2 regions of the Lactiplantibacillus sp. ME-2 genome follow, and region 2 is predicted to be linked to the other one. Evidence: predicted binding sites of a transcription regulator. Region 2 holds the regulator's gene; the other holds the start of a gene.
What was found. The regulator Rex, encoded in region 2, represses fermentation and respiration genes when NADH is low (regulators of the CRP and FNR family bind a similar motif). The targets are predictions, from matches to a motif close to TTGTGAANTANTTCACAA.
Positions count from the first base shown of each region.

Region 1: the regulator Rex is predicted to act here: its motif matches at 2,353-2,370, upstream of MMY95_RS03310 (class II fumarate hydratase).

Region 1 covers NZ_JAKZEQ010000006.1:22,145-27,685, reverse strand. Annotated here, with positions in the region: gene citF (citrate lyase subunit alpha) at 1-1,360, shown strand, start outside; gene MMY95_RS03310 (class II fumarate hydratase) at 2,414-3,796, shown strand; gene MMY95_RS03305 (flavocytochrome c) at 3,969-5,357, shown strand; gene citX (citrate lyase holo-[acyl-carrier protein] synthase) at 5,522-5,541, shown strand, end outside.
Region 2 covers NZ_JAKZEQ010000017.1:41,483-47,023, reverse strand. Annotated here, with positions in the region: gene MMY95_RS07965 (type II CAAX endopeptidase family protein) at 31-675, shown strand; gene MMY95_RS07960 (redox-sensing transcriptional repressor Rex) at 840-1,517, opposite strand; gene MMY95_RS07955 (ABC-F family ATP-binding cassette domain-containing protein) at 1,686-3,668, shown strand; gene tsaD (tRNA (adenosine(37)-N6)-threonylcarbamoyltransferase complex transferase subunit TsaD) at 4,445-5,491, opposite strand; gene rimI (ribosomal protein S18-alanine N-acetyltransferase) at 5,496-5,541, opposite strand, start outside.

The DNA of each region.
Region 1 (5,541 bases), on a different contig from region 2:
CAAAGATGGTATGACGATTTCATTTCACCACCATTTTCGTAATGGGGATTTCGTCTTCAATCAAGTGATGCGGGCCATTATTGATGCCGGTATTAAAGATTTGACCTTGGCGCCATCCTCCTTAACGGGCGTGATGAACGATATGGTGATCGAAGCAATTAAGGCCGGAACGATTACGAATATTACTAGCTCGGGGATGCGGGGCTCTCTTGGGGACTTCGTTTCACACGGTGGTTTAAAGAACCCCGTAATCTTCCGTTCTCATGGTAATCGGGCCCGGGCCATTGAACATGGTGATATTAAAATTGATGTCGCCTTTCTAGGTGTGCCGAATGCTGACCGACTAGGAAATGCGAACGGGATGGCTGGTAAAGCAGTCTTTGGTTCCTTAGGTTACGCCCTGATGGATGCGCAATACGCCAACCAAGTTGTCTTATTGACCGATAATATTGTGGCTTATCCAAATACACCGGCCTCAATTAAACAGACACAAGTCGATTACGTCGTGCAAGTCGACCAAGTTGGTGACCCTGACAAGATTGGTTCAGGTGCGACGCGCTTCACCAAGGACCCAAAGGAATTGAAGATTGCCCAGACCGTTAATGATGTGATCGTGAACTCACCATACTTTAAAAACGGCTTCTCATTCCAAACTGGTTCCGGCGGTGCTGCGTTAGCTGTCACTCGGTACTTGCGGCAAGCAATGCTCGATAATCAAATCAAAGCATCGTTTGCACTTGGTGGTATTACGAAACCAACCACTGATTTGCTCGAAGAAGGGTTAGTTGATAAAGTCATGGATGTTCAAGACTTTGACAAAGGGGCGGCAGCATCGATGCACGCCAATCCTAATCAACAAGAAATTGACGCATCATGGTACGCTGACCCTGATAATAAAGGAGCGATGGTTGATCAATTGGATGTTGCCATTCTGAGTGCGTTGGAAATTGATACGCACTTCAATGTCAACGTCATGTCCGGTTCGGATGGCGTGATTCGTGGCGCCATTGGTGGACATCAAGACGCGGCTACGGCCAAACTGACCATTATCTCTGCACCACTTGTCCGTGGTCGGTTAGCGACGATTGTGCCAGAAGTAACAACCGTTGTAACGCCGGGGGACTCCATTGACGTTGTTGTGACGGAATACGGGATTGCAATCAACCCGCGGCGTCAAGACCTAGTTAAAGCACTCAGTCATGTCCCAGGTGTGCCGGTCTATACGATTGAAGAATTACAACAATTAGCCGAAAAGAAAGTCGGCCAACCCCAACCACTTGAATTTACAGATCGCACCGTTGCCTTGATTGAATATCGCGATGGCACGATTATTGATACGATTAAAGCGGTGAAGGACTAAAGTATACTGATGACAAAAATGACCCGGTTTATTACTAACTGGGTCATTTTTATTTATGGTGAATTGAAATGAGTTAAGCAGGGCAGTTCTATTGCAAGTGTGACAAAATTTTGGTTTTATAATGAAAGTGAGTCTTAATTAGCGATGCTATTTGTCAGCCGGTGTGTGTCCTATTCCGACTTCCGGGGCTGGGTGACAATTGCTGGAACGCAGCCGACGTCGATTTGAGCTAACGCATAACCCGCGTTATCTCAAATACGAGTCTTATTCTAAGCCGGAAGCAGACCACTTCCAGCTAAGAATAATTTGGCTACTGAGCATTGTCACCCAGCCCCTCCAGTCTCAGGCACAAGCTTCAGTGGCACCAAACATGTTTCGGAAATTCACTCGAATGGCAGATGAACGACTACCGAACTTAGTGCAATTTATCGCTGACTATTTTGATACTGGGACTTTAAACGGGATGTTAGGGTTACATTAACCACTTTGTTGAGACGTTCGATTATTATTATGGTGATTCCGAAATAGTGAGCTATCACAATGTCGTTTTCTGCCTGACAGTTGATTGACAAAATAACCGTTTATAAAAAGTAGTGACGAATTCACCAAAAGTTGGGTACCTCACCGTCAGCCATTCGAATACCATTTCGACTGGAAGTCGGTGTAGGACGAACTGGCTAAGCATATTTACCCTAATTCGAATTTTTTCCAGCGGGTTTAAGCTGGTTTGATCTCGTTTAATCATGACTCGATATTTTGTGATTGGGAAAATTTAAGCCGATGAAGTAAGCAAAAAATGACGATTACGAGTAAAATTGGTCAACAGAAATAAATCGGAACATGTGAATAAATAAACATCTTTATCAAACACGCAGTTACCGCAAACTTTCAGCGCCAAACGACTGTTATATCAACCTCATAACTAATACTTATAGCTAAAACTGAGTTTGACTATAGCTATATGGGGGCGCTAAACTAGGTTTATAAACTAAATGTTATTTTTTTCACACACTTAGTAAGCGCTTACCAACACATTAATTGGAGGTTATCAACATGACAGAATATCGAGTTGAATCAGATACTTTAGGCGAAGTTAAAATTCCTGCGAACGCCTTATGGGGTGCTCAGACAGAACGGAGTCGCCATAACTTTCCGACTGGTACGAAGATGCCGTTGGAAATGATTCGGGCATTACTTCAAATTAAGCGGGCCGCAGCGATTGCGAATAAAGAAGTTGAAGCAATGACTGCTGAAAAAGCTGATTTAATCGTGGCTGCCATTGATAAGTTATTAGCGCTCGACGATGAAGATTTGCGTAAGGACTTTCCGCTGGTTGTTTACCAAACTGGTTCGGGGACGCAAACGAATATGAACGTTAATGAAGTGGTCGCACACATGGCTGGTAAGATCAATCCTGATATTGAAATCTTGCCGAACGACGATGTTAACCATGGTCAAAGCTCTAACGATATCTTCCCAACGGCGATGAACATTACGGCCGCAGTTGCCGTGGATAAGCTGATTGCCGCAGCGGAACACTTATTAGCGGAATTGAAGATCAAACAAAAGAAGTACTGGCGGGTAGTAAAGATCGGCCGGACCCATCTTCAAGATGCAACGCCATTAACTTTTGGCCAAGAAGTGAGTGGTTGGGCCAGTGCGATTGAACATGATATTGCCTACTTAAAACAGTTGAATTCAACGTTAGGCGAGCTTGCAATGGGTGGGACCGCCGTTGGGACTGGTCTAAACGCTGCCCCTCATTTTGCTGAAAATATTGCTGCGGCGATGAGCAAATTGTATGGGATTGAATTTACGGCTGATTCCAATAAGTTCTATGGTTTGGCCCATCATTCTGGCTTAAACGTGGTTCACGGGGCCATCAAGACCCTAGCAGCCGATTTGATGAAGATTGCCAATGATGTGCGGTTCTTGGCAAGCGGTCCACGGGCCGGTTATGACGAATTAAACATTCCGGCTAACGAACCCGGCTCATCAATCATGCCTGGGAAAGTTAACCCAACCCAAGCTGAAGCCATCACTATGGCAGCGGTACGAGTTATGGGGAATGACGTGGTCGTCGATTTAGCTTCTAGCCAAGGTAATTTTGAAATGAACGTTTACAAGACCGTTTTGATTGATGCCTTCCTTGAATCTGCTGAATTGTTAGCTGGAACGATTACCGGCTTCACTGACCGAATGATTGCTGGTTTGACGGTCAATCAAGACCGGATGGCAGAGTTAGTCGACAGTTCCTTGATGACGGTTACGGCATTGTCACCACATATTGGCTATCATGATAGTGCGATGATTGCTCAAGCAGCTGAAAAAGCGGGGACGACATTGCGTGAAGCAGCCATCAAGTCTGGCAAAGTAACCGCGGAACAATTCGATGAATGGATGGTTCCACTGGATATGACGAATATTGATGATTAAGCTAAAATAAGTATTGATCGGCGTTGAACCGTTAACGTGGATCAAGGTGGCACGGGTCATTGTTCCTAGACTTGGAATGGTGGCCCGTGTCCAGTTAACGACAATAATAAATGAGATTTTGGTTCCATCCTGGGGAATACCCCGGACGAATTGAGAGGAGAAGTGGCAATCAATGGCTGAAAAGTTTACATTTACACCAACCGCCTTAGCGGATCTAAAACCGAACTATGACGTAGTGATTATTGGATCGGGGGGCGCGGGTTTGACTGCGGCAATCCAGGCACATGAATTGGGCCTGAACCCGGTTATTTTAGAAAAAATGTCGAAAATCGGTGGTAACACCACCCGGGCTTCATCCGGTATGAATGCGGCGGAGACGAACGTCCAATTGCATCGCCATATTGTTGATAGTTTTGGCGATTTCTACGGCGAAACCCTTAAAGGTGGTGGCGGTATGAATAACCAAGCACTGTTGAAATTCTTCACGGAACACAGTGCGCTCGCAATTGACTGGTTAGCAGACCACGGCATTAAGTTGGATGATTTGACGATTACTGGTGGGATGAGTGTGATGCGGACCCATCGGCCAAGTTCCATGGCTCCCATTGGTGGTTTCTTAGTCACTGAGTTGTTGAAACAAGTGGCGGCTGACCAGTTACCACTCTTCACAGATGTCAAAGTCGATGAACTAGTCGTCGAAGCCGGCAAAATTAGTGGCGTCAAGGCAACAACCCCAGATGGAGCTGTCACGATTACGGCTGGAGCCGTCTTGTTAGCAACCGGTGGCTTCGGTGCGAATAAGACCTTGTTAGGCCAGTATCGTGATGATCTTAAAAACTATCAGACGACCAATCAGCCGGGCGCGACTGGAGATGGGATTCTGTTGGCACAAGCTATTGGGGCTAAGTTGGTTGATATGGACCAAGTCCAAGTTCATCCGACGGTCCAACAAGATACAGATCATGCTTATTTAATCGGTGAAGCGGTTCGGGGCGAAGGTGCGATTTTGGTCGATAACCAGGGGGCTCGTTTCGTCAATGAACTCGACACGCGTAAGAACGTGACGGCCGCTATCGACCAACTGGGTGGTACTGGTGCCTACTTGATCTTTGACCGCGGTATTCGTGACCGGGTCAAAGCGGTTGAATTCTATGATCACATTGGCCTGGTAAAGACTGGGACTGACTTGGAAACACTGGCGACTGCGACAGGCTTAGACGCTGCGACGCTTAAACAGACGGTGGCTGACTGGAATCAGGCAGTCGCTAACCATAATGATGCGGCCTTTAACCGGACGACTGGGATGGATCGCGATATTGCGGCGGGACCGTTCTACTCAATTCACATTGCGCCAGCTGTTCACTACACGATGGGTGGGATTGCCATTAATCCAGCAACCCAAGTGTTGAATCAGGACGAACGACCGATTGCCGGCCTGTTTGCAGCCGGTGAAGTGGTCGGCGGTCTCCACGGCAATAACCGGATTGGTGGTAACTCAATCGCTGAAACGGTGATCTTTGGCCGTCAAGCCGGACAACAAATGTTCAAATATTTACAATAAGTTATTTTGACTAACCCAAATCAATAGTCCATGCGCTTGAGTAATCGGTGCGTGGGCTATTTTTGATTTGGGCTGTAGTTAGAGACCAAAGAAATTAGTTTAAAAATCGACTAATTTCGGTTAAGCTGGAAATATAACAAACATATAGGAAGAAAGTGACAAGCATGGCGACGATTTTTACAAC
Region 2 (5,541 bases):
TAAATCAAACTTTTAAAAGGACGTGACTTGATGGTTAATCGCCGCCAATCAATCTTTATTCTTATCATCTACTTTATTATTTACGCACTACCGAGCGTCCTTGTGACTGCTTTCCATCAGCTAGGGGCCCAAGTATTCGTGATTCAAACGGTCGACTACTTAGTCGGTGCAATCCTACTCATCTGGTTGGCGAGTCGCATGCGGACAAAAAACGTTGTTGAAAAACAACCAAGTAACTGGTTCATGACGTTCATCTGGGGATTGATCGGTCTTGTCCTAGTCATCGTTGGTCAAGTCATCATTTTAAAAATGACGGCTTTACTGGGACAGTCAACAGCGTCAACCAACACGACCACCCTCTTAACTGTTGGGCAACAATATCCCGCTTTCTTCTTAGCCATCATTGTCGGTGCCCCGATTATGGAAGAAATCGTCTTCCGCAAAGTTATCTTTGGCAATCTAAGTGCGGTTACTGGTCAGATTGGAGCGGCCTTGATTTCTAGTGTGCTATTTAGCTTTGCACATGCGGATGGTCACTTTATCCTCTATGCCTTTATCGGGTTATTATTCTGCTGGTTATACCAGCACACCGGTCGGATTCAAACATCGATGACGGCTCACATCCTAATGAACGCATCGGTTGTGTTACCCACATTATTAGGCTTACTGCACTAGTATCATTACTAGGTAGCGCTAACCTAGCGTTTCAACGTTAATTTTCACCGAATATTTATACGTTACAATCAATGATTCGTGATCTAAGTATGTTAAAAAGGCTTCCCTGAATAATTCAGAGAGGCCTTTTTATAGCCATTTAATTTCAAAGATAAAGCGAGTTATTAATCTTCAGTCTCATTTTCATCGTCATTACCATTGTCACCTAATTGCTGACCGTAATGTTCAATGAAGTAGATCAATGTTTGTAATTCGTTGGTCAAATCAACGTTCTGAACCCGTACTGTCTCAGGAACGGAGATTCGTAACGGCGTAAAGTTCATGATTCCTTTGACGTTTGCATCAACCAAGTCATCGGTAATTTTCTGAACAACCGTGGTTGGCACCGTTAAGATAGCAATCTCAATCTGTTGTTCGATCAATTGCTTTTTGAGCTCCGTCATTGGGTACACTGGAACCCCACTTTGGACTGTATTGGCAATCGCCTCGTTGACATCAAATGCTGCTGAAATGCGGACATTACTGTTTTTGTGAAAATTAAAGTTCAGTAGGGCGTGGCCCAAATTACCGACCCCAATTAAAGCAACATTCGTTAAGGTGTCTTGATTTAAAATCTTTTTGAAAAATGCAAGTAACGTTTCAACATCGTATCCATACCCTCGTTTGCCGAGCGCCCCAAAATACGAGAAATCTCGCCGAATCGTTGCTGAATCTACTTTAACCGCCTCGGACAACTCGGTCGATGAGACCCGCTTCTTATCTGCATCTAGCAAGATATTTAAATAGCGGTAATAAATCGGTAACCGTTTTGCCGTTGCCCGTGGAATTTTTGTTTCTGCCATTCGGACGTGTCCTCCTAATTAAAAGTTTGTGAATTTGCTGACACTATTCTAGCATAACGCGTGACTTTGTGAAATAATAATTACTTATTATTCCGAATAATTGGGTCAGGCCGTTACAATATGCTACAATTATGTCACGAATTAAATGTGAAAGGAGCTTAATAAAGCGTGATTTTACTACAAGTACAGCAAGTTATGCGGCGTTTTGGCGCCGATGTCTTGTTCGATAACGTACAAATGGATATTCAAGAACACGCTCGGGTGGCCCTTGTCGGTCGAAACGGGGCCGGAAAATCAACCTTACTTAAAATGATTGCCGGCGAAACGGTACCGGACGAAGGCCATATTTCAATGCGCAAGGGCTTAACAATCGGTTACTTGGCGCAAGACCAAGGACTGGATAGTAACAATACGATTTGGGAAGAAATGAGTAGTGTCTTTGCTGAGTTACATGCCATCGAAAAACGGATGCACCAGCTCGAAAATCAATTGAGCGACCCCGCAATCATGAATGATGAGCAGGCTTATCAACAGACCCTGAAAACCTATGATCAGATTCAAACTGAATTTCAACAAAAAAACGGGTACGGCTACCAAGCTGAGATTCGGGGCGTGTTGCACGGCTTCCAATTCGACGCCGATGTGTACGATAAGTCGGTGACGGCACTATCCGGTGGACAAAAGACCCAGTTGGCCTTGGCCAAGTTGTTACTTGAAAAACGGGACTTGCTTATCCTTGACGAACCGACGAACCACTTGGACGTCGAAACCCTTACTTGGTTGGAAAGCTATCTCCAGTCTTACTCTGGTGCGCTGCTAATCGTTAGCCATGACCGTTATTTCTTAGACCGGGTCGTTAACGAAGTCTATGACTTATCACACCATGAAATGGTGCACTACACTGGTAACTACGACCAGTTTGTGCAAGAAAAAGCGGCTCGAATCCAAGCACAATGGAAACATTATGAAAAGCAACAAGCGGAGATCAGCAAGCTTGAAGACTTTGTTAATCGTAACATCGTGCGTGCTTCTACGACAAAACGGGCCCAGGCTCGGCGTAAGCAGTTAGCAAAGATGGACTGCCTTGACCGCCCTGATAGTGACGAGAAGACTGCCCACTTTGGCTTTCATGCGGCTAAACAAAGCGGCAACATTGTGTTGACCGTCAAAGATGCAGCCGTGGGCTATGATGGTCAGATTCTTTCGGAACCCGACAACTTGAATATTAAGAAACATGAAGCTATTGCCATCGTTGGACCGAACGGTATTGGAAAATCGACTTTCCTAAAGAGTATTTTGGGACAGATTCCATTCATTAAAGGCCAGGCCGTTTTTGGCACCAACGTCGTTACGGGCTACTACGATCAAGAGCAACGTAATTTAAACGACAAAAAAACCGTCCTCAGTGAACTTTGGGATGAACATCCCACCACTCCTGAAAAAGACATTCGTACCATTTTGGGCAGTTTTCTCTTCACTGGTGAAGATGTTGATAAACCCGTTCATGCCCTATCTGGTGGAGAACGAGCCCGGTTACTGTTGACCAAACTTGCCATGCAAAATGACAACTTCTTAATCTTAGATGAACCAACTAACCACTTGGATATCGATAGCCGTGAAGTTTTGGAAGTCGCCCTCAACGACTTTGACGGCACCCTTTTGTTCGTGTCACATGACCGCTACTTCATTAACCAAGTCGCCACGAGTGTCGTAGAGGTTTCTCCGGAAGGCACGGAACTCTTCTTAGGTGATTACGACTACTACATCGACAAGAAACAAGAGCAAGCTGAAATCGCGGCTGCGGCTGCTAGCCAAGCGGCCGAAAAAGCTGCTGAAGCCGGTGCAGCGGATTCAACCAGTGCCACAACTGCTGCTCCCCGCTCCAAAGGCCAGCAAAATTACCAAGCCAGCAAGCAGCAACAACGTGAAAAACGCAAGCTTGAGCGCTCAGTTGCCGCCCTGGAAGAACAGATGACTGCCTTAGATGAACAAGCCACACAGATTCAAACTGAAATGGCGCAACCTGAAGTATCGGCCGATGTTGGTAAACTACAAGACCTACAAAAAGAACTTGAAGCCATCAATACTCAACAAGAACAAGTTGAAACCGAATGGACCGAACAAGCTGAAGCTTTAGAAGAATTGAGCTAATTTTCCAACGACTCATCAGATAAAAATAATAGTCGCCTCAAGAATTAATATAATTCTTGAGGCGACTATTATTTTGCCCCTATCCGCGGCATAAATCATGATTGAAAGAGGATGATTCCTAGAATCAAAAATGACCAGCTTAAGCCCGCTGGAAACAGTTCAAGTTAGTGTAAACTTGCTTAGTTAGTTCGTCCTACACCGACCTCCAGTCGGGATAGCGTTCGAATGGCTGACAAGGATATACCCAACTTTTGCTGAATTTGTCGTTGTTTTTCATAAACGTTAATTTTATCAATCAACTGTCAGATTGAAAAGGTCTTGTGATAACTCACTATTTCTGAATTACCGTAGTAATAATTGAATATTTCGAAAAAGTGGAGAAGGCACTCTGATATTTAACTTAAAGGGTTCAGTATCAAAATAGCCAACGACAAATTGTACTGAGTTCAGTGGCCGTTCATCAGCCATTCGAGCGGCTTCCCGACTGGAGAGGCTGGGTGACAATGCTCAGTAGCCAAATTATTCTTAGCTGGAAGTGGGTTGCTTCCGGCTTAGAATAAGACTCGTATTTGAGATGACGCGGGTTATGCGTTAGCTCAAATCGACGTCGGCTTACGTTCCAGCAATTGTCACCCAGCCCCGGAGGTCGGAATCGGACGCGCATTGCTGACGAACAGGAATCCACCTAACCGGCACCTTTCAATCATAATTAATGAAAAGATACTAAAACGGGTGTGAAAAGGACTGACTTTTCACACCCGTTTATAACTGCTTCATTACTTCAACATACCTGGCATCCAATCAAATTCTAAGCTTGGATCGGCATTCAGCGCCGCGTCGCCGAATTGGTGATGCTGATATTGAACATAGCCCGCAGCACCAATCATGGCACCATTATCACCGCATAACTTTAGAGGCGCTAAGATTAGTTCGGTGTCAGGAAAAGCGGTTGGTAAATCTTGTTGTAACCGTTCACGTAGCCCCTGATTAGCTGCAACGCCACCGGCTAAGACTAATTGCTTAACTGGATATTGTTTGAGGACTCGTAACGTTTTACTCATCAGAACATCAACCACGCTGGCCTGAAAGCTAGCCGCTAAATCGTTCTTATCCAGAGTCGCGCCAATTTGATCTGCGTGATGGACCGTATTGATGAACGCACTCTTCAGCCCACTAAAACTAAAATCGTAATTATCTTCATCAATCATTGCTCGCGGAAATTTGAAAGTGTCGTGACCTGCATGTGCCATCTCGTCAATGACTTTACCTGCCGGATATGGAACACCCAATACCCGACCGATTTTATCATAAGCTTCTCCAGCCGCATCGTCACGTGTCTCACCAATAATCTCAAACTGCCCATCTGCTTGCATGTAGACCAATTCAGTATGACCGCCAGAAACTAATAGTGCCATTAGCGGAAATTCGAATGGCTTAACAAACCGAGCGGCATAAATGTGCCCGGCCATATGGTTAACTGGAATCAGCGGTAATTGGTGCGCGTATGCCACTGTCTTAGCTGCATTAACACCGACTAACAGTGCCCCCACTAGACCGGGGCCATACGTCACGGCAACAGCATCAAGGTCAGCATACGTCACGTGTGCCTCTTGAAGTGCGGCTTCAATACAAATTGTAATTTGTTCAATATGATGACGGCTGGCAACTTCAGGAACCACGCCACCAAACCGTTTGTGACTATTAATCTGCGTTGCAATCACGTTGGATAAAATCTCATGGCCATCTTTGATCACTGCCACACTAGTCTCGTCACAACTGGACTCAAACGCTAAAATCAAGTTTTGTTTTTCCACGGTTCCCATCCTTTTAATTAATCATTTTACGCATGATCCACGCATCTTCTTCGGGATCA